Linked DNA regions of Parasedimentitalea psychrophila. The protein of the gene in region 1 interacts with the protein of each later gene in a pairwise test. Links are inferred from orthologs where the notes say so. Each region holds a gene or a part of one and is shown on either strand. Other genes may lie near its edges.

Region 1 (16,008 bases):
CCCGATACGCTGGACGCCGAAATCGTTCGCGATGCGGCCCGGTTCCTGGAAGACGGCGAAAAGATGCAGCTGTCCTACACGGTGCAGAACACGCACCGGACTGTGGGGACCCGGACATCCAGCCATATTGTGCGCAACTTTGGCATGCGCAATGCGTTCCAGGCGGATCACCTGACGGTGAAACTGCAGGGCTCTGCGGGTCAGTCGCTGGGCGCCTTTGCGGTGCCGGGGCTAAAACTGGAAGTGTCGGGCGATGCCAATGACTATGTTGGCAAGGGCCTGTCCGGCGGTACCATCGTGGTACGGCCGCCGCAGGTCAGCCCGCTGACCGCGTCGGATAACACCATCATCGGCAACACGGTTCTATACGGAGCCACCGATGGATATCTGTTTGCAGCGGGTCGCGCCGGCGAACGGTTTGCGGTGCGTAACTCGGGTGCCAAAGTGGTGATCGAGGGCTGTGGCGCCTGTGGCTGTGAATATATGACCGGCGGACTTGCGGTTATCCTGGGCTCCATCGGTGCCAACTTTGGCGCCGGAATGACCGGCGGCATGGCCTATCTCTATGACCCCGAGGGTGAAGCGGCGCCGATGATGAATATGGAAACTCTGGTGACAAACCCGGTGACTGTGCCGCATTGGGAAAAACAGCTGAAAGATCTGATCGAGCGCCATCTGGAGGAAACCGGCAGCCGCAAGGCCGCTGATATTCTGCAGCACTGGGACAGTGAAAAGCGCAACTTCCTGCAGGTCTGCCCGATTGAGATGCTGGTGCATCTGCCACAGCCGCTGTCGCTCGAGAAGGCTGCGGTTCCGGCCGAGTAAACTGTTGTCAAACGGTCCCGCAGGCTGGTCGCCTGCGGGGCTGCATTTTTAAGCATTTGCACCCCGAGGTTTCGCATCGATAGCTGGACCTGGTCCAGACGGCGGTGATTTTTGCTGTTGGTACGCAGGGTGATGCCGGCCTATAGAGGGGCATGGCAAAAAAGAAGAAATCCAAAAGCAAAAAGAAGATCGCTCCCATGCAATGGCTGCGGCGCTGGCTGCTGCGCGGCGTGCTGGCATTTGTGGCGCTTGTTGGATTTTTTATCCTTTTGTATACGGTTGTGAACCCGCCCACCACGCATACTATGTGGACCGAGGGCAGCCGGTTAGGTCGAATTGATCAGGACTGGGTGGCTATAGAGGATATCGCTCCGGTTATGGCGCGCGCCGTTGTGGCCGCCGAGGATGCCCGGTTTTGCCAGCATTGGGGCATTGATGTGCGGGCAGTGCGGGCGGTGCTGGACGAAGGCAGCCAACGTGGCGGCTCTACGATTTCACAACAGGTGGTGAAGAATGTGTTCCTGTGGCAGGGCCGCAGCTGGCTGCGCAAGGCGCTGGAAACCCTGATTACGCCGGCGGTTGAGGCGGTCTGGAGCAAGCGGCGCATTCTGGAGATCTATTTGAATGTCGCCGAAATGGGAGAGGGCGTATTTGGTGTAAAGGCGGCGGCGCGGACCAGCTTTGATGTGGCGCCGGATCAGCTTAATGCAAAACAGGCGTCTTTGCTGGCGGCGGTATTGCCTGCGCCCAAAAGCCGATCTGCAAAGGCCCCCAGCCGAAAGCTGACAACGAGAGCGCGCCATATCGCAGATGGGGCGGCCACCATCCGCGCAGATGGTCGCGCGGCGTGTTTCGAGGATTGAATTTCCCGTCGGCGCGGGGCATTGCTGGACGGCACCTTTCTCTTGTTTCAGGACGCCTCTGACCCCTATGGCCCGCTTGCACCACGTACCGCTCTCTCCATTTTGTCGCAAAGTCCGCCTGTCATTGGCGGAAAAGAAGATCGAGGTGGAACTGGTTGAAGAACGCTATTGGGAGGCGGATGCCGATTTTCTGCGCCGCAACCCGGCCGGCAAGGTGCCGGTGGTTCGGTTGGACGGCAAGACGATGTCTGAAAGTGCTGCGATCTGTGAATATCTGGAAGAAACCCGCCCCGAGCCTCCGCTGATGCCAAAAGACCCCGAGGCGCGCTTTGAGGTGCGCCGGTTGGTGTCCTGGTTCGACGACAAGTTTCACCATGATGTGACCTCGAAGCTTTTGTATGAGCGGGTGAACAAGAAGATCACCGGCCAGGGTTACCCGGACAGCCGCAACGTCAAGGATGGGGCCAAGGCGATCAAGTATCATCTGGATTATATGGCCTGGCTGCTGGATCAGCGGCGCTGGCTGGCGGGGGATGTGATGACGCTGGCTGATTTTGCCGCGGCCGCACATTTGTCCTGCCTTGATTATATCTCGGATGTGGACTGGAACCGGTCTGCTGTGGTCAAGGACTGGTACGCCAAAATCAAATCGCGACCTGCGTTCCGGTCTATCCTGGCCGATCAGGTGCCAGGCTTCCGCCCGCCACCCCATTACGCCGATTTGGATTTCTGATAGGATAAGGTGGGGGCTGTCTGCCCCCATCGCCTGTCGGCTCCCCCCGAGGATATTTAGGGCCAGATGAATATGGGATCTTTGTTGAAACAGGCTCTGGTGGAGCGCGCTCTGGAAGAGGGCTTTGTGTCCTGCCGGATCTGCCGCCCGTGGGATGTGCCAGAGGTGCCCGGTCGGCTGGCGGCCTATATTGACGCCGAGTATCACGGTCAGATGGGCTGGATGGCGGAGCGCACCCATTGGCGCGGCGATCCGGCGCTGCTGTGGCCGGAGGCGCGCTCGGTGATCATGTTGGCCGAAAGCTATGCCCCCGAGCATGATCCGACCGAGATTTTGCGACATCGCGAGCGGGGGGCGATCTCGGTTTATGCGCAGAACAAGGACTATCATGACCTGGTCAAAAAACGGCTGAAGCGGTTGGCCCGATGGCTGATCGAGGCGGCCAAGGCGCAGGGTTCTGAGGCGGAGGTCAAGGTGTTCGTCGACACGGCGCCGGTGCCGGAAAAGGCGCTGGGCCAGGCTGCGGGGCTAGGGTGGCAGGGCAAACATAGTAATCTGGTAAGCCGGGATTGGGGGAACTGGGCCTTTATAGGGTCTGTTTTCACCACGCTTGAGCTGCCGGTGGACTTGGCGGAACCCGATCGCTGCGGCTCTTGCCGCTCCTGTCTGGATGCCTGCCCGACCGATGCCTTTGTGGCGCCCTATCAGCTCGACGCGCGGCGCTGCATTTCCTACCTGTCGATCGAGTATAAGGGGCCGGTTGACGAAGAGCTGCGCGCCAAGCTGGGCAATCGCATCTATGGCTGTGATGATTGTCTGGCGGCCTGCCCCTGGAACAAATTCGCAGTTGCGGCCAGCGACATGCGCTATGCCGCGCGCGCGGACCTGATGGCGCCGAAATTGGCGGAGCTGGCGGTGCTGGATGACGCCGGGTTTCGCGCAATGTTTTCAGGCTCGCCGATCAAGCGCATTGGTCGGGATCGATTTGTCCGCAATGTCTTATATGCAATTGGCAATTCGCAGGACGCCAGCTTGCGCCCGGTGGCGCAGGCCTTGGCCGATGATGCGGATGCTACCGTGGCTGATGCCGCGCGCTGGGCGGCACAGCGGTTGGCGTAGGGCCCGCCCTACGAGGCGATGGCGCGTTTTGGCAGCACCCAGCCCGGGCGGGCAAAATGACAGGTATAGCCGTCGGGGCGGTTTTGCAGATAATCCTGATGTTCCGGTTCGGCCTGCCAAAAGTCACTTGCCGGGGCGACCTCTGTAACCACTTTTCCCGGCCACAGACCCGAGGCATCGACATCGGCAATGGTGTCCTCGGCCACGGTTTTCTGACCCTCACTGGTGACGTAAATCGCCGAGCGATAGCTCATCCCCATGTCGTTGCCCTGGCGGTTGCTGGTGGTGGGGTCGTGGATCTGAAAGAAAAACGCCAGCATCTCGCGGAAAGATGTCACTGAGGGATCAAAGGTGATCTCGATCGCCTCAGCATGGGTGCCATGATTGCTATAGGTGGCGTTCTGTACATCGCCGCCGGTATAGCCAACACGGGTGTGGATCACCCCAGGGCGTTTGCGGATCAGGTCCTGCATGCCCCAGAAGCAGCCTCCGGCTAAAACGGCGCGTTCTGTGGTGCTCATGTTATGTCCTCCACTTGGTCAATGTAGTCGCCATAGCCCTCGGCTGCCATGTCATCGCGGTGGACAAAGCGCAGCGAGGCCGAATTGATGCAGTAGCGCAGGCCGCCGCGATCGGCGGGTCCGTCAGGGAAGACATGCCCAAGGTGGCTGTCGCCATGGGTGGATCGCACCTCGGTGCGGGCCATGCCCAGGGTCTGATCCTGCACTTCCTGCATATAGGCAGGTTCAATGGGCTTGGTAAAGCTGGGCCAGCCGCAGCCCGATTCGTATTTGTCGGATGAGGCAAACAGCGGCTCGCCCGAGACGATATCCACGTAAAGACCAGGCTCCTTGTTGCCGAGTAGCTTGCCGGTCCCGGGCCGTTCGGTGCCCGCATTCTGGGTGACGTGGTATTCCTCAGGCGACAGAGTGGCGATGACGTCCGGGTTCTTGCTGTATTTTGACATCGGGATCTCCAGTTGTTCGCGTTGAGCCAATACATGGGAAGTTTTGGAGCCTATGCAAAGCAATATTTCAGCCCACTCGCGCTATTGTGCAACATCAGGACTGGGCGGTTCAGCCGCGCCGCAGGCGCGGCCACGCCCAACGGGAGAAGGGATCGCAAGATCCTGCCGACGGGCGGGAGGGCTAGCTGGCGAATGCTGCGGCCAGATCTGCGGGCAGGTCGAACTCTTGCAGCACACGGGCGCGCCCCTCGGGGGACATTTTGCGCGCGGTCTTTTCCACGATGCTTTGGATTTTCTCGGCTGAATGTTTGGCAGCAAAGGGGGTGAAATACCATTTCAGGAACACCAGGCAGATCACGTCCTCCAGGGCCTGCACGCCGGGGTTGCGTTTCAGGCCTTCCTTGCGCAGCATCTGGCCAGCGATCTCGATGTCGGAGGCCGCATAGCCTGCCTCCACCATCAGCGCGGCGACAACATCTCCGTGATGGCGGGCCTGGTCCCTGCGCCAGTTGAGATAGCCGACGCGGCCTGCGGGATAGCTGTCGCGCTTTAGCTTCCAGCGTTCAACATGCTGACCACGGGCGGCGATCTGAAGTGGCTCACTTGCACCCGGGAACAGTCGGGCCAGTTCATCGCTCATGCGGGTGCCATAGAGCTGCGAGGCCGGCTGGCCGTCCTCACGCTTGGGATCTGCAGCATTGGCCACATCGATGGCTTGCAGGACTTGGTTCAATTTTTCAGACATATCGGCTCCCCATTACTTGCGGTGATGCTACTGCAAAAGACGATGATCTGCACTCGAGAAGACCAGTCATTCGGCAACGGCAGGTTCTGTGGCTGCGGCAGGTTGGCGTGACAGCTGCACGGCCAGGATACCGATGGTGACGATCAGCACGCCCACCATATCCATCACCCCAAGGCGTTCCCCCAACAGCACCGAGGCGACAGCAACCCCGAACACCGGGTTGAGAAAGTGAAAGGTCGCCGCGCGCAGCGGTCCGATGCGGTTCAGCAGCAGCACCCAGATAAAGGTGGCGATCAGGCCGGGCACCAGCGTGGTATAGGCAAAGGCCAGCGCCAGCGACAGGGTCGGATTGATAAAGATGTCCTCGAACAGCAGGGCCGCTACAAACAGCAAGGCTGAGCCGATCAGCATTTGCAGCCCCACCACCATCATGAAATTGCCGCCTGATGTGGCACCGCGCAGCGCCAGTGTGGCCACGGTAAGCGCCAGCACGCCAAACCCGCATAACATCACACCATACAGGTCCACTCCGGCGCTGATCCGGGTTCCCATGATCAAACCTACCCCCAGCACGCCTGCCATCAGCCCGGCGATACCCAGCGGTTTCAGCCGTTCCTTGAACAACAGCCAGGAGGCCAGCGCCACCAGCAGTGGCATAGTGGCGGCGATAATGGCGGCAAGCGAGGCCTGGATCGTTTGCATGGCGACAAAGTTGAACCCCAGATACAGCGCGTTCTGACAGACTCCAAAAATGATGGTGGCGCGCCACTGCAGGCGGTTCAGGCGCCAAGTCTGCCCTAGGCAGCGGGCAATCGCGACGCCGATCAGCCCGGAGACCAGAAACCGCAGCGCCAGTGAAAACAGCGGCGAGGCATCGGCGACGATGATCCGCGCCGAGGTAAAGGCCGAAGACCACATCAGGGCAAAGGTAAGCCCCATGGCAATTGCGCGTGCGTCCATCTTTGTCATCCTCAAACCTGCGGCCACAAAAAAAGGGCCGCCTTTTGGGCGACCCTTTCCTAATTCTCAAGCGATTTCAAGCTTAGCCGTTGACGCTGTCTTTCAGCGCTTTGGCGATGGTCATTTTGACCACTTTGTCGGCTTCTTTCATGAATTTTTCGCCTGTAGCCGGGTTGCGCACTTCGCGCTCGGGGCGTTCGCGGCAATAGATTTTGCCAACACCGGGCAGTGTCACAGCACCCCCACCGGAAACTTCACGGGTGATCAGTGTGCAAACGGCTTCCAGAGCGGCGCCTGCGGCTTTTTTATCACTGCCCATGTCTTCAGCCAGAGCGGCAACGAGCTGGGTTTTTGTCATTGGTTTGGACATTCTTTGTCTCCTTACGTCTGCCCGACTTATGGGGCCTCATTGCGTAATCTTAGCGTTATGTTGTGGGTCAACACAACGATTGGTATAACGAAATATGGGGAAAACCAGTGATTTTCGGCTGAATTCCGCAGAAAACAGCCCTACAGGAAGGCCGTTTCGTCGAAAGAGCGTAGTTTTCGGCTGTGCAACCGCTCCAATGGCATGCCGCGCAGGCCTTCCATTGCTCGTATTCCGATCATCAAATGGCGCGCCACTTGGGTCCGGTAGAAGTCAGAGGCCATGCCGGGGAGCTTCAATTCACCATGCAGCGGTTTGTCTGAAACGCATAGCAAGGTGCCATATGGAACCCGAAACCGATAGCCATTGGCGGCAATTGTCGCGCTCTCCATGTCCAGTGCAACCGCCCGGGATTGGCTGAGGCGCTGCACCGGGCCAGATTGGTCACGCAACTCCCAGTTGCGATTGTCGATGGTGGCGACGGTGCCGGTGCGCATGATCCGCTTCAGGTCATAGCCCTCTAGCTCGGTCACCTCTTCCACCGCCTGTTCCAGCGCGATCTGGATCTCGGCCAGCGCCGGGATCGGGGTCCAGACCGGCAGGTCGTCGTCCAGCACGTGATCCTCGCGCAGATAGGCATGGGCCAGCACAAAATCACCCAGGGCTTGGGTGTTGCGCAACCCGGCACAGTGGCCAACCATCAACCAGGCATGCGGCCGCAGCACCGCGATATGGTCGGTTGCGGTCTTGGCATTTGAGGGCCCGACGCCGATGTTGACCAGGGTGATGCCGCTGCCGTCTTCGCGGGTCAGGTGATAGGTGGGCATTTGCGGCTGTTTGGCGGTCTCGGGGATCTTTGCATCGGCCGAGGTGATCTGGTGATTTCCGGTGCTGACAAAGCTGGTGTAGCCCGAGTCGGGATCTGCCAGTTGGCTGCGGGCATAAGATTCAAACTCAGCCACGTAGAACTGGTAGTTGGTGAACAACACGTGGTTCTGGAAATGCTCTGGGTCGGTGGCGGTGTAATGTGACAGTCGGGCCAGGGAATAATCCACACGCTGGGCGGTGAACAGCGCCAGCGGACCAGTTCCGTTGGTCGGGCTATGGGTGCCATTCACGATATCATCGTTGGTGGTGGCCAGATCCGGCACATCAAAGACATCGCGCAGGGTGAAACCAGCCGCCCCTTCATGGGGGATTGTCATGCCGGGGCGGGCAGCAACGGCAAAGTGAACCGGCATCGGGGTGTCAGACACCCCAATGGTGATCGGTTGGCCATAGTTGCGGATCAGCAGGCCAATCTGCTGGATCAGATAGTTCTCAAACAGGTCGGGCCGGGTCACCGTGGTGGCATATTCTCCCGGCGCGGCGACATGGCCAAAGCTGAGACGGCTATCGACCTGGGCAAAGCTGGAAGTGGCGACGCGGATTTCCGGATAAAAGGCGCGGATGCGCTGATCGCCCGTCGCGCCTTCGGTCATCGCCTTGGCAAAGCCTTCACACAGGAAATCGGTGGCCTGCCGGTACAGCAATTGCAGCCGCTCGACCGCCGCTGTGGCATCGTTGAAATCTTCGGATTCGGGGTGTTTGGGTAACGATATGGAAATCATGAAACAGACTCGATAATTGGAATTTTCTGGAATGTGCGCACGTCGACCAGGCCAAGATCGGAAATCCGCAACTCGGGGATCACCACCAGTGCCAGCAGCGAGTGCTGCATATAGGCGTTGTTCAACGAACAGCCACAGGCCTGCATGGCCGCGCCCAGGGCCTCTGCCTTGGCGGCGACTTCGGTGGCGGGCTGGTCGGACATCAGACCGGCGATGGGCAGTTCCACCAGCGCCAGTTCCTGGCCATCGCGGAACAGGGTGACGCCGCCGCCGACCTCGGCCAGACGATTGGCGGCCAGTGCCATCTGATCCCGGTCAGTACCAACCACAATCATGTGGTGGCTGTCATGCGCCACGGTTGATGCCATCGCCATTTTGCCCTGATAGCCAAAGCCCGAGACAAAGGCATTGGTCACACCGCCAGTGCCGCGGTGCCGTTCGACCAGCGCAATCTGGATGGTGTCGCCGTCGCCCTCAACCAAGCCATCGCGCACCGGAAGATCCGCCTTGAGCGCCTTGGTCGGGGCCTGATTTTCAACCACGCCGATGACATTGACGGTGACGGCGTTGGCCCCTTCGGGCGCCGCAAGCTCAAAGTCTTTCGCGCTCAGTTCATGCCCCAGATGCACCGTACCACGGGCACTGTCGGGCCAGTCCAGATGCGGGCATTCGACCTTGATAGAGCCTGATTCCGCGACAATCTGCCCGCGTGCAATCACCAGCTCAATCGGCAGCTCTGTCAGATCCGAAGTCAGGATAACATCCGCACGGCGACCCGGCGTGATTGAGCCAATGTCGCGTTCCAGACCAAAATGGGTGGCGGTGTTGATGGTGGCCATCTGCAGTGCAATCACCGGATCACAGCCACAGGCGATGGCATGGCGCACCACCCGGTTCATATGGCCGTCGTTGACCAGCGTGCCGGAATGGCAATCATCGGTACAAAGAATGAAACTGCGCGGATCCAGCCCTTTTTCAGTCACCGCGGTGATCTGGGTTTCAACGTCATACCAGGCTGATCCCAGCCGCATCATCGACCGCATCCCCTGGCGCACCCGCGCAATGGCGTCGGCCTCGCAGGTGCCCTCATGGTCATCCGCCGGGCCACCGGCCACATAGGCTGCAAAATTGGGCCCCAGGTCAGGCGAGGCATAGTGTCCGCCGACGGTCTTTCCAGCCCGTTGAGTGGCGGCTATCTCGGCCAGCATCTTGGGGTCGGCATTGGCGACACCGGGGAAATTCATCATCTCACCAAGGCCCACAATACCGGGCCAGCTCATCGCCTCAGCCACGTCCTCGGGGGAAATTTCATAGCCCGTTGTCTCTAATCCGGGGGCAGAGGGGGCGCAGGAGGGCATTTGGGTGAAGATATTGACCGGCTGCATCAGCGCCTCGTCATGCATGTATTTCACGCCCCTTAACCCCAGCACATTGGCGATCTCATGCGGGTCGGTGAACATGCTGGTGGTGCCATGTGGGATCACCGCGCGGGCAAATTCCGCCGGTGTCAGCATGCCGCTCTCGATATGCATATGGGCGTCGCACAACCCGGGGATCATGTAACGGCCCTTGGCCTCGATCACTTCGGTGTCGGGACCGGTGCAATAGGACGCATCGGGGCCAACATAGGCGATACGCCCGGCAACAATGGCGATGTCATGATCGGGCAGCACCTCGCGGGTGTGCACATTGACCCATTTACCCTGACGGATAACCATATCCGCAAAAGAGCGCCCTGCGGCTACTGAGATGAGTTTGGGGGCGACGTCGGGCCAGGATGGGAAAGCAATGTCTGTCATGTGCCAATTGTTATGATTGTCGAGCCGAGCGCAAGCCCCTGACGTGTTTAGAAGTTCCATATACACTCTCTTTGATGACAAGAAGATGACAGTGACATTGCCCAGCCATACACGGCTCTGTTTGTTTCGCACCCGCATTGAGTGTTAGGCATTTGGTACCGCGTCGGGCGGCGGCGGGTGATTTGCAATAGTTTGGAACCAGGGACATCAAACTGACTATGTTTTTGACAGAACTTGAACGCTCGGCCGAGCAGGCCTGGATGTCTCTGCTGGATCAAGCCGATTTGCCAGCGACAGGGTGGACGTTGCAGCAGCTGTCCAAGCGCGACGACCGCCACAGTGCCCGGATTGTCTATCGCGCGGTGTCGTCTGACGGCGGCAGCTATATCTTCAAGCATCAGCTCAGACCGACAAACAACGGGTCAGTGAAGCGGCAATTCGACGCCCATCAATTGGTTTTTGACAGCTTCCCCAAATCGCCCGAGCACCGCGTTCCGCAGCCGATCTATCTGGATGCCGAAACCCAGTCCTGCCTGCTGTCCCATCTTGACGGCGAACCGCTGGCCGAGCCGATGTTGCGCGCCGTGGATGACCTGCCGGCGCAGATGCAGCTGCTGAAACGGGCCGGCGCTTGGCTGGATGATTTTCACCGGGCCAACCTGGACGAGCGGCGGATATTTCAGCCAAAATTCACCCTGCGGCATCTGCGCCAATTGCGTGCGGAAATTGAGTCAGGCCAACGTGAGGTTCCCGCCAAACCGCTGTTCCTGCGCGGTATCGCCCATATGGAGACCATCGCGCCCCAGTATGAGGGCCAGCAAACGGTGTCTTGCCTACAGCACGGCGATTTTCACATGCGCAATCTGATTGTATCCGAGCAGTCGATCGGCGGCATAGATTTCTCCAAAACAGGCGCCGCACCGGTGGGGCATGATATTGCAAAATTCCTGCTGGACTACACCCGCTTCATGCGCCCGGCTGAGGATATCCCGCCGGGGCAGGTGGTGCCACCGGATGCGGTCGAGGCGTTTTTTGACGGCTACAAGCTGACCGGATCTGATGACCCCAGCCTTGGGTTCCTTTTGTTCAGCAGCCTGATGTCAGAATTGAAGCTGGTGCCAAAGCGCCGCCGCGACCGGAGCCACGGTAAACAGCGGTTTCTGGAACAGCTGCGCCCGATCGCCCGAAATGCCTATGTCGACACCAAGACCCAAAACACCCCGGATGTGGCGCGGTTCTATCTGACCAAACGCAGCCTGACCCGCGCCGAAGATGGCGACCATGAGATTGTGAACGCGGTTTCTGCGGTGGCCCAACAGGCCGGGATGCGGGTCGAGCTATTGCTCAACACGGCGCAGGCCAAAGAGAGCGCGGCCCGGGGGCAGGCGTATTCTCTGGTGCATATGGAGGCGCCGCTGAATGCGCGCGGGCTGAGCTTTCGCAACTGTTATGGCGGGCCGTTCTGGCAGATTGATAAAAGCGGCGCGCGGTGGAACTGGCAGATTGCGCGGCAGGTCTTCACCCCGGATGAAACTCCCCGGGGTGATATCGATGCGTTCTTTGCCCATTGGCGCCAACAGCTTCATGGCGATATCGCGGTGCCGTCCAGCAAGCAGGGCTATATCTATATGCCATTGCAGGGCAAACTGCTGAGCTGCCGCTCGTTTCAGTGCTGTTCGCCGGTAGAGATGATCGAGACAACCCTGCAGCAGTCAAATTTGCCAATCCTTGCCACCCTGCACCCAAACGAGACCTATTCGCAGGCCGAGCTCGACGCGGTGAGCGCATTGCAACAGCAAAACAGCCGTTTTCAACTTGTCGAAATGCCGATGGCCAAGGCTTTGGCCGACTGTAATCTTGTGGTGACGCAAAACTCAAGCGCCGCCTTTCATGCCGGGTTCTTTGGCAAGGCTTCGGTGCTGTTTGCGCAGATTGATTTTCATCACATCGTGACAAATGTTGCCGATCTGGGTGTTGCGGCGGCTTTTGATGCGGCGCAGTGCGACTTGCCCGATTTTGCTGCTTATCTGCACTGGTATTGGCATCAAGCGATCAATATTGAGGCATCGGACAGTCAAATCCGGATTTGTCACCGATTACGACAATTTGGCTGGCCAGTTTGATGTCCCGGTAGCCTAAGACCAGATTCGCCCCTTCTAGCCAGAACACAGCCACAGAATGAAACCGCCATGACAAAAACACTGCTCTGCCTTGGATATGGATACTCGGCCCGCGCCTTGGCGCGGCAGCTGCCGGCTGATGGCTGGCGGGTGATCGGAACCTCTCGCGAGGCTGCGGCCGAGGATGGCATAGAGATGCTGACTTGGCCGGGGGACGAGCTGTCGCTGGACGGTGTGACCCATATCCTGTCCTCCATCGCCCCTAACGCTGATGGTGATCTGGTGCTGGACAGTCTGCGTGACAAGATCGCCGCCGCCAAGGATCTGGAATGGGTCGGTTATCTGTCAACCACGGTGGTCTACGGCGATCACGACGGCGGTTGGGTGGATGAGACCACGCCGATTACTCCGGCTGCCAACCGGGGCAAATGGCGGGCGCAGGCAGAAGCGGACTGGCAGTCCATCGACGGATTGCCGCTGCATATCTTTCGCCTGGCGGGCATCTACGGGCCGGGTCGGGGACCGTTTGCCAAGCTGATGACGGGCAAGGCGCGGCTGATTATCAAGCCAGGTCAGGTGTTCTCGCGCATTCATGTGGAGGATATCGCCCAGGTGCTGGCAGCCTCTATCGCCCAGCCCAACCCCGGCGTGATCTACAATGTCTGTGACGATGTCCCGGTGCCGCCGCAGGACGTGCTCAGCTATGCCGCTGAACTGTTGGGCTTGGCGATGCCGCCCGAAGTGCCGTTTGAAGAGGCGGCGATGACGCCAATGGCGCGCAGTTTCTACAGCGAGAATAAGCGGGTCAGCAATGCCCTGATCAAGCAGGAGCTGGGGGTGAAGCTGCAATACCCAGACTATCGCAGCGGGCTAAAGGCAGTGTTCGAGGCCGAGGACATGGAGAGATTTATCCCCCCGGCCGATCCACCGGCCTTGTGAGGGCCGACGACGGTCTATCCAGCAGTCCGGCAGCGACCTGCCCGCGCTGGATAGACCCTATGACAGGGGTTTAAGCCCGCTTTTCACCAATACTTGCCACGCCCAGCACCTCTAGCACCTTGGCTTCGATCTGCGCCGCGTCCATGCCGGCCACCCGGTACATGTCCTCGGGGCTGGCCTGGTCGATAAAGATATCCGGCAGCACCATGGAGCGGTATTTCAGCCCCGCATCAAACACGCCCTCATCCGCCAGCAGTTGCGCCACGTGTGATCCAAAGCCGCCCACAGCACCTTCTTCAATGGTGATCAGCGCCTCGTGATTGGCGGCCAGATCCAGAATCATCTCGCGGTCCAGCGGTTTGGCAAAGCGGGCGTCGGCGATGGTCGGGGTGATGCCTCTGGCGGTCAGTGCTTCGGCGGCCTTGCGGGTCTCGCCCAAGCGGGTACCGAACGACAGCAGCGCCACCCGCGCGCCGGTCTGGATCATCCGACCCTTGCCGATCTCCAGCAACTGCGGCACATCCGGCATTTCGACGCCTTCGCCTTCGCCGCGCGGATAACGGAACGCAATCGGGCCGTCGTCATGGGCGGCGGCGGTGGCAATCATATGCACCAGCTCGCCCTCATCTGCGGCGGCCATCACCACCATGCCCGGCAGGTTGGCCATGAAGCCGATGTCAAAGCTGCCCGCATGGGTGGCCCCATCGGCGCCCACCAGACCAGCCCGGTCAATCGCGAAACGCACCGGCAGCCGCTGAATGGCAACGTCATGCACCACTTGGTCGTAGCCCCGTTGCAGGAAGGTCGAATACATCGCGCAGAACGGCTTCATGCCGCCCGCCGCCAGTGCTGCGGCAAAGGTGACACCGTGTTGTTCGGCAATGCCCACATCAAAACAGCGCGACGGATAACGCTCGGCAAACAGGTTCAGCCCGGTGCCATCCGGCATTGCGGCTGTGACCGCACAGATCTTGTCATCTCTGGCGGCATGTTTCACCAGTTCGTCGCCAAACACGCCGGTATAGCTGGGCGCGTTGGACGGAGTCTTTTTCTGCTCGCCGGTGACCACATCAAACTTGGCAGTGGCGTGGCCCTTGTCGCGGGCGGCTTCGGCGGGGGCGTATCCCTTGCCCTTTTTGGTCAGCACATGGATCAGCACCGGGCCGGTGGCGCGGGCCTTGACCGTGCGCAGGACCGGCAGCAACTGGTCCAGATCGTGACCGTCGATCGGCCCCAGATATGAGAAGCCAAAGGATTCAAACAGAGTGCCGCCCACCGCTATGCCTTTCAGCAGGTCCTTGGCGCGCTTGGCGCCCTGGCGGAACGGTTCCGGCAGCAGCGACACTGCGCCTTTGGCAGCGGCCTTCAGCTCTTGAAACGGTTCTTCGGCATAGAGCCGCGACAGATAAGACGACAGGGCGCCCACCGGTGGTGCAATGCTCATCTCATTGTCGTTGAGGATGACAAACAGCCGCTTGTCCAGATGGCCGGCGTTGTTCATCGCCTCAAACGCCATGCCTGCCGACATCGCCCCATCGCCAATCACCGCAATCGCGTCGCCCTGACCTTCGGGCAGCACGCCGCCCAGATCCCGCGCCACCGAGAACCCCAATGCGGCGCTGATCGAGGTCGAGCTATGGGCGGCGCCAAAGGGATCATAGGGTGATTCCGAGCGTTTGGTGAAACCCGACAAGCCGCCCTTGGTGCGCAGGGTGCGGATGCGGTCGCGGCGTTCGGTGAGGATCTTGTGCGGATAACACTGGTGCGACACGTCCCAGATCAGCTTGTCCCGTGGGGTGTCAAACACAGCGTGCAGCGCCACTGTCAGCTCGACCACGCCCAGACCGGCGCCCAGATGGCCGCCGGTGACAGAGACCGCCGAAATGGTCTCCGAGCGCAATTCGCTGGCCAGCTGGGTCAGCTGGCTATCGCTCAGCGTTTTCAGGTCCGCCGGGCGGTTGATCTGATCCAGCAACGGGGTGTTTGGTCTATCTGTGGTCTGGTCGGGCATGCGGCGCCTCCCTTGGCGGCAATTAGCTGTCGCGCGAAATAACGAACCGGGCCGCTTCGCGCAAGGTGTCGCCCTGATCCCCGTAAACATCCAGCGCGGCGCAGGCCTGATCGCAGAGTTCAACGGCGCGGGCCTTGGCGGCCTCTAGCCCTAACAGAGAGACAAACGTGGCCTTACCGGCCGCGGCATCTTTGCGCACCCGTTTGCCCACCGTTTCGGCGTCGCCCTCAACATCCAAAATGTCATCGGCGATCTGAAAGGCAAGGCCGAGGGCATCGGCATAATGCCGCAACGGCGTGGTGTCGGCACCGGCAATTACCGCCCCGGCCATGGCAGACCACGAGATCAGGCAGCCGGTCTTGCGGCTCTGTAGCTGGATGATCTGCGCCAGAGTCAGCGGTTCGGGGCTGGATTCGGCGGCGATATCCAGCATCTGCCCTGAAACCATGCCCTCTTTGCCGGCGGCCTGTGCCAGCGCCCGGATCAAGTCCAGCGCATGCGGCCCAAATTTTGCATCCGCCAGCAGCTCAAACGCCAGCGACTGCAGGGCGTCGCCAGCCAGAACGGCTAGGCCTTCGTCCCATTGGCGGTGCAGGGTTGGCATGCCACGGCGCAGGTCGTCATTATCCATGCAGGGCAGGTCGTCATGCACCAGCGAATAGGCGTGCAGGCATTCGATGGCCAGTGCGGCGTCCAGCGCCACCTGTTCATCGACCCCGTGCAGCCGGGCGCTCTCCAGAACCAGAAACCCACGCAGCATCTTGCCGCCGGTCAGGGCATAGCGCATCGCATCCGACAATGTGTCTTCGCCCGCCAGAACCCAGTCCACACGGTTAGAGATCAGATCCTGAGTTCGGGCCATTGCCGCGGCAAAGGGCCGGGGTTTGACGGCAGTTGTGGTGGCCAATGTCTTAACCCGCGTCCAGCGGCGTGGTGCCGGTTGCGGTGCC
Region 2 (4,816 bases), 1.6 Mb from region 1 along the record:
CAGCGCCAGGCTGCGCAGGCCCTTGTCCATATCCGCGCCAAGCGCCGACAGGCAGGCCAATGCCCCCAGCGCATTCATCGCAAAATGCGCCCCAAGAGATTGAATATGCATCTCTATTTCACGACCCATTGCAGTGGCATGGGCCAGTGTTTCTTCGCCCTGCACCGTCGTCGACAGCAGCCTGTAGTCGCTGGCATTGCGCCCAAACCACAGGGGCTTCACGCCCCGATCCGTTGCCGCATCGCCTAGAACATCCACCTCGGCGGTATCGCTGTTCAGCACTGCAACGCCACCGGGTTCCAGCCCTTGCAGCACCGCTGCCTTTTCAGCGGCGATACCGCCCACGTCGTCAAAGGCCTCAAGGTGCACGGCGGCCACATTGGTGATCATTGCCACATGCGGCCGGGCCTGCAGCGCCAGCGGAGCGATCTCGCCGGGGTGGTTCATGCCAATTTCGATCACTGCGTATTCACTGTCGCGTGGCATCCGCGCCAGAGTCAGCGGCACCCCCCAATGGTTGTTGTAACTGGCCACCGCCGCATGGGTGCGACCCTGATCCGACAGCATCCGCGCCAGCATTTCCTTGGTCGAGGTCTTGCCCACCGATCCGGTCACGGCGACGACGCGTGCATCACAACGAGAGCGGGCGGCCTGTCCAAGCGCCTCAAGCCCCTGCAAAACATCCTCAACAATCAACAGTGGCGCGCCTGCGTCCAGCCCGTCGGGGATATGCGACACCAGAGCGGCCCCGGCCCCTGCGGCCAAAGCCTGCGCCACAAAGTCATGCCCATCGCGGGCCGCCTTCAGCGCCACAAACAAATCACCCGGCGCCAGCGTGCGGGTGTCAATAGAGATCCCGCCCAGACTCCAGTTGCCCTGCGCCCGGCCACCGGTTGCGGCAACGGCCTCTTGCATCGTCCACAGGCTCATACCAGCCCCCCATCCAGTGCCGCCACCGCCATGCTGGCCTGTTCCACATCATCAAAGGGCAGAATGTCATCGCCGACGATCTGACCGCTCTCATGACCCTTACCGCAGATCATCAGCGCATCGCCCGGCCCCAGCGCATCAACGCCGCGCAGGATTGCTTCGGCACGGTCGCCGACCACGCGGGCAGCCGGGGCGCCGCCCTTGACGGCAGCGCGGATCACCGCGGGGTCTTCGCTGCGCGGGTTGTCGTCGGTGATGATCACCACATCGGCATTTTCCTCCGCCGCCTGCCCCATCAAGGGGCGTTTGCTGGCATCGCGATCACCACCAGCGCCGACAATGGCAACCAATCGGCCCAGAACATGCGGCCGCAGCGCCTTTAGCGCGGTGGCAATGGCGTCGGGGGTGTGGGCAAAATCAACAAACACCGCCGCGCCATTGCGGCGCCTCGCCGCCAGCTGCATCCGGCCCCGCACTGTTGTCAGATCCGGCAGGGTTTCAAACACCCGCTCGGGAGCCTCGCCCGATGCGATCACCAACCCACAGGCCAACAGGATGTTTTCCGCCTGAAAGCCACCGATCAGGTTCAACCGGGTCTGGAACGGCTTGTCATGCCAGCTGAACCGCATGTCCTGCCCAGAGGCATCAAAGCGCTGGTTCATCAGGCACAGATCACCCATTCCGCGCCCCACGGTGATCACCTCTTGGCCCCGGGCAGCGGCCAGAGCGCGCATTTCCGCGCCGCGTTTATCGTCAATATTGATTACCGCAACACCATCATCCGGCAGCACCCGGCGGAACAGGCCCGCCTTGGCGGCAAAATAGGCCTCAAACGTGTGGTGATAATCCAGGTGATCCTGGCTGAAATTGGTGAACCCCGCAGCCGCCAGACGCACGCCGTCCAGGCGCCGTTGATCCAAGCCGTGACTGGAGGCCTCCATCGCCACATGGGTGACGCCGTTCTCGACAGCTTTCGCCAGCGCCCTGTGCAGGGTGATCGGGTCCGGGGTGGTATGGGTCAGCGGATAGCTCCAAGCGCCTTCGACGCCGGTGGTGCCAAGGTTGACAGCCGGATGACCCAAGAGTTCCCAGATCTGGCGGACAAATGTTGCCACAGATGTCTTGCCATTGGTGCCGGTGATGGCCACCGCAGTCTGCGGCTGGGCGCCGAACCACAGGGCGGCGGCATAGCCCAGGGCCTGACGTGGATCTTCGACCACCACCAAGGCGGCGTGGCCATCCGCCAAATCCGCCGCTGCCAGCCTGGCGCCCTCGGCATCGGTCAGAATGGCCGCAGCGCCTAGGTCCAACGCCGCGGCGATGAAGCTGGCGCCATGCACCACAGACCCGGGGAGGGCTGCAAACAGAAACCCTTGGCGCACCGCACGACTGTCGACGGTCATCCCGTTGATCACCGGATCCGCTCCGCCGCGCGCCGTCAGGCCCAGCCGGCCCAGGGTATTCTCGGATGTATTGCTCATAGCGACCCCCGCTGTCAGTTTGAGGTGAGGGTTATACCAGTCACCGTGGCAGGTTCAACTTGCGGACGCAGCCCCAGCAAAGGTGCGATCCGACCGATCATTTCCGCAGCCACCGGAACAGCCGTCCACCCGGCGGTCCGGCGCTCTTCGCCGTAGGCAATGATCGAGGGTTCATCCAGTGTCACCACCAGCACATATTTCGGATCATGCGCCGGGAACATCGAGGCAAAAGTGGCAATCACCTTGTCATCGTAATAGCCGCCGGTTGGTTTTGGCTTATCGGCCGTGCCGGTCTTGCCACCCACCTGATAGCCGGGCACCTCGCCAAAGCTGGCGGTGCCTTCGGTCACCACCAGACGCAGCATATTGCGCGCCGCCGCAGCCGTCTCAGCGGACATCACCCGGGGGCCCGGTTGCGGCCGGTTCTGTTTCAGGATGGTCGGGCTGACATAATTGCCACCATTGGCAATGGCGGCATAGCCGGCGGCCAGATGCATCGGACTGGTCGATAAGCCGTGGCCATAAGAAATGGTCATCGCCGACAATTCGGACCAGTTCGGCGGCAACAAAGGCCGACCGGCAGCGGCCTCGGAAATCTCAAACGGGGTTGGCTCCAACATGCCCAGTCGCGACAGGAAATCGCGCTGACGCTCGGCGCCGATCTGTTGGGCCAGCCGCGCGGTGCCAATGTTCGACGACTTCACGATGATCCGCTCAACCGACAGGCTATTGCCGTAGTTGTGAAAGTCCCGGATCGCGAAGCGGCCCCAGCGCAGCGGCCCCCGGATATCAACGATACTGTCGGCAGTGACCAACCCCAGATCCATCGCCTGCGCCGCGGCAAAGATCTTGAAGGTGGAGCCCAGCTCATACACACCCTGCACCGCCCGATTGAACAGCGGGCTGTCCGATGAATCCCCTGATACCAGGGGCCGGGGCCGCTGGTTCGGGTCAAAGTCGGGCAAAGACACCACCGAGATCACCTCGCCGGTGTGCACATCCATCAGGATCGAGGTGGCCCCTTTGGCATTCATCAGTCGCATGCCACCAGACAGCACCTGCTCGGCGGCGGCCTGAATGGTCAGGTCCAGCGACAGTTGCAGCGGCTCAGCCCCGTTGGCCGGATCGCGCAGATAGCTGTCGAACTGACGCTCAACCCCGGCGACCCCGATCACCTCGGCGGCATCAACGTCTTCCTTGCCAAACCCAGCGCCGCCCAGAACATGGGCTGCCAGACTGCCATTGGGATACAGCCGCATTTCTCGCGGGCCAAACAGCAGGCCAGGATCGCCGATGTCATGCACCGCCTGCTTTTGCTCGGGGCTGATCTTTTTCTTGATCCAGACAAACTTGCGCTTGCCGGTCAAATCCTTCAGCAACCGTTCGGAATCCAGATCCGGGAAGATCCCGACCAGCGCCGCAGCCGAGGCCGCCGCATCGATCAGTTTCTGCGGATGGGCATAGAGCGAATGGGTCTCAAAATTGGTGGCCAGAATGCGACCTTCGCGGTCGACGATATCCGCGCGCTGCGCGGCAATGGCACTGCCGGATGCGCTGGTTGTCGGCTCGGTCGGTTCTGAGGTCGCCATCATCCCCATGCGAAGCCCGATCACCGCATAGGCGCAGAGGAAAAACACCCCCAGCACCAGCAGCCGACCCTCAGAGCGCTGCTGAGACTGGCCCTGAATTTCAAAATGGCGCTGGCGCAGGTTCTCTTTTTCAATGGCGTCCGGGTTTTCCCCATTTGCCCGGGCGGTCAGGATGCGGGCCAGTGGGCGAAGCGGAATACGGATCATCGGTCCCCCCCGCCAGCTGCCATGGTCGACACATCAACACCATTGGTGATGGGCAGCAGTGGCACCTGCGGATAAGCCACCTCGTCCACCCGGCCAAACTGATTGGGGCGAAGAGGCAAAAGGCCGAGGCTGTTAAAGTTCAGCTCGGCCAGTTCACGCAGACGGTCAGGGCGGTTCAGATAGGCCCACTCGGCCCGCAAAACCCCAAGTCGCACTTGGGCTGAGCCAATCTGCCGTTGCAGGGTTCGGGTTTCCTTTAACACCTGCTGCGTCGAATAGTTTTCGCGATAGGCCCAAAACGCCAGACCAAACACCGCCAGCGCCGACAAGACATAAGCCAGTGCTTTCATCGATGCGATTCTTTCAGTTGCGGCATGCCAATATCACGGGCTTCAATCGGCGTCGCCGGGGCTTCGCTACGCCGCCCAACCCGCAACCGGGCTGACCGCGACCTTGGGTTTTCCTCCAATTCCTGATCATCCGGGCCAACAGCCTTGCCGGTGATCAGTGAGAACTGGGTCGGGATTTCCTCAATCTCTGGCGCATATCGATTGGCGCGCCCGGTCTTGCCGGCCCGGTGCTGAAAGAACCGTTTGACCATACGGTCTT

What was found.
Region 2: the proteins of mtgA (region 1) and QPJ95_RS00795 interact in binary tests that used the Escherichia coli proteins (3 or more experiments, as listed by UniProt). The link is inferred for Parasedimentitalea psychrophila from one-to-one orthologs.

What each region holds. Positions count from the first base shown.
Region 1 is NZ_CP127247.1:1,721,506-1,737,513, forward strand. The notes cover bases 1-2,832. They hold mtgA (monofunctional biosynthetic peptidoglycan transglycosylase), read left to right. Parts: upstream 1-977; coding sequence 978-1,688; downstream 1,689-2,832. Other genes in these bases: gltB (glutamate synthase large subunit), read left to right, coding at 1-825; fzlA (FtsZ-binding protein FzlA), read left to right, coding at 1,756-2,421; queG (tRNA epoxyqueuosine(34) reductase QueG), read left to right, coding at 2,488-2,832. Also shown: more of queG, read left to right, coding at 2,833-3,540; peptide-methionine (S)-S-oxide reductase MsrA, read right to left, coding at 3,549-4,061; peptide-methionine (R)-S-oxide reductase MsrB, read right to left, coding at 4,058-4,507; QPJ95_RS08310 (DUF4202 domain-containing protein), read right to left, coding at 4,689-5,252; QPJ95_RS08315 (DMT family transporter), read right to left, coding at 5,319-6,212; QPJ95_RS08320 (HU family DNA-binding protein), read right to left, coding at 6,295-6,582; QPJ95_RS08325 (AMP nucleosidase), read right to left, coding at 6,723-8,189; ade (adenine deaminase), read right to left, coding at 8,186-9,988; QPJ95_RS08335 (aminoglycoside phosphotransferase family protein), read left to right, coding at 10,207-12,111; QPJ95_RS08340 (SDR family oxidoreductase), read left to right, coding at 12,178-13,047; dxs (1-deoxy-D-xylulose-5-phosphate synthase), read right to left, coding at 13,118-15,058; QPJ95_RS08350 (polyprenyl synthetase family protein), read right to left, coding at 15,081-15,920; QPJ95_RS08355 (exodeoxyribonuclease VII small subunit), read right to left, coding at 15,970-16,008. UniProt on the Escherichia coli protein: Peptidoglycan polymerase that catalyzes glycan chain elongation from lipid-linked precursors. May play a role in peptidoglycan assembly during cell division in collaboration with other cell division proteins.
Region 2 is NZ_CP127247.1:165,911-170,726, forward strand. The notes cover bases 1,817-4,816. They hold QPJ95_RS00795 (peptidoglycan D,D-transpeptidase FtsI family protein), read right to left. Parts: upstream 4,208-4,816; coding sequence 2,426-4,207; downstream 1,817-2,425. Other genes in these bases: QPJ95_RS00790 (UDP-N-acetylmuramoyl-L-alanyl-D-glutamate--2,6-diaminopimelate ligase), read right to left, coding at 1,817-2,411; ftsL (cell division protein FtsL), read right to left, coding at 4,204-4,557; rsmH (16S rRNA (cytosine(1402)-N(4))-methyltransferase RsmH), read right to left, coding at 4,554-4,816. In the rest of the region: QPJ95_RS00785 (UDP-N-acetylmuramoyl-tripeptide--D-alanyl-D-alanine ligase), read right to left, coding at 1-930; more of QPJ95_RS00790, read right to left, coding at 927-1,816. UniProt on the Escherichia coli protein: Essential cell division protein that catalyzes cross-linking of the peptidoglycan cell wall at the division septum. Required for localization of FtsN.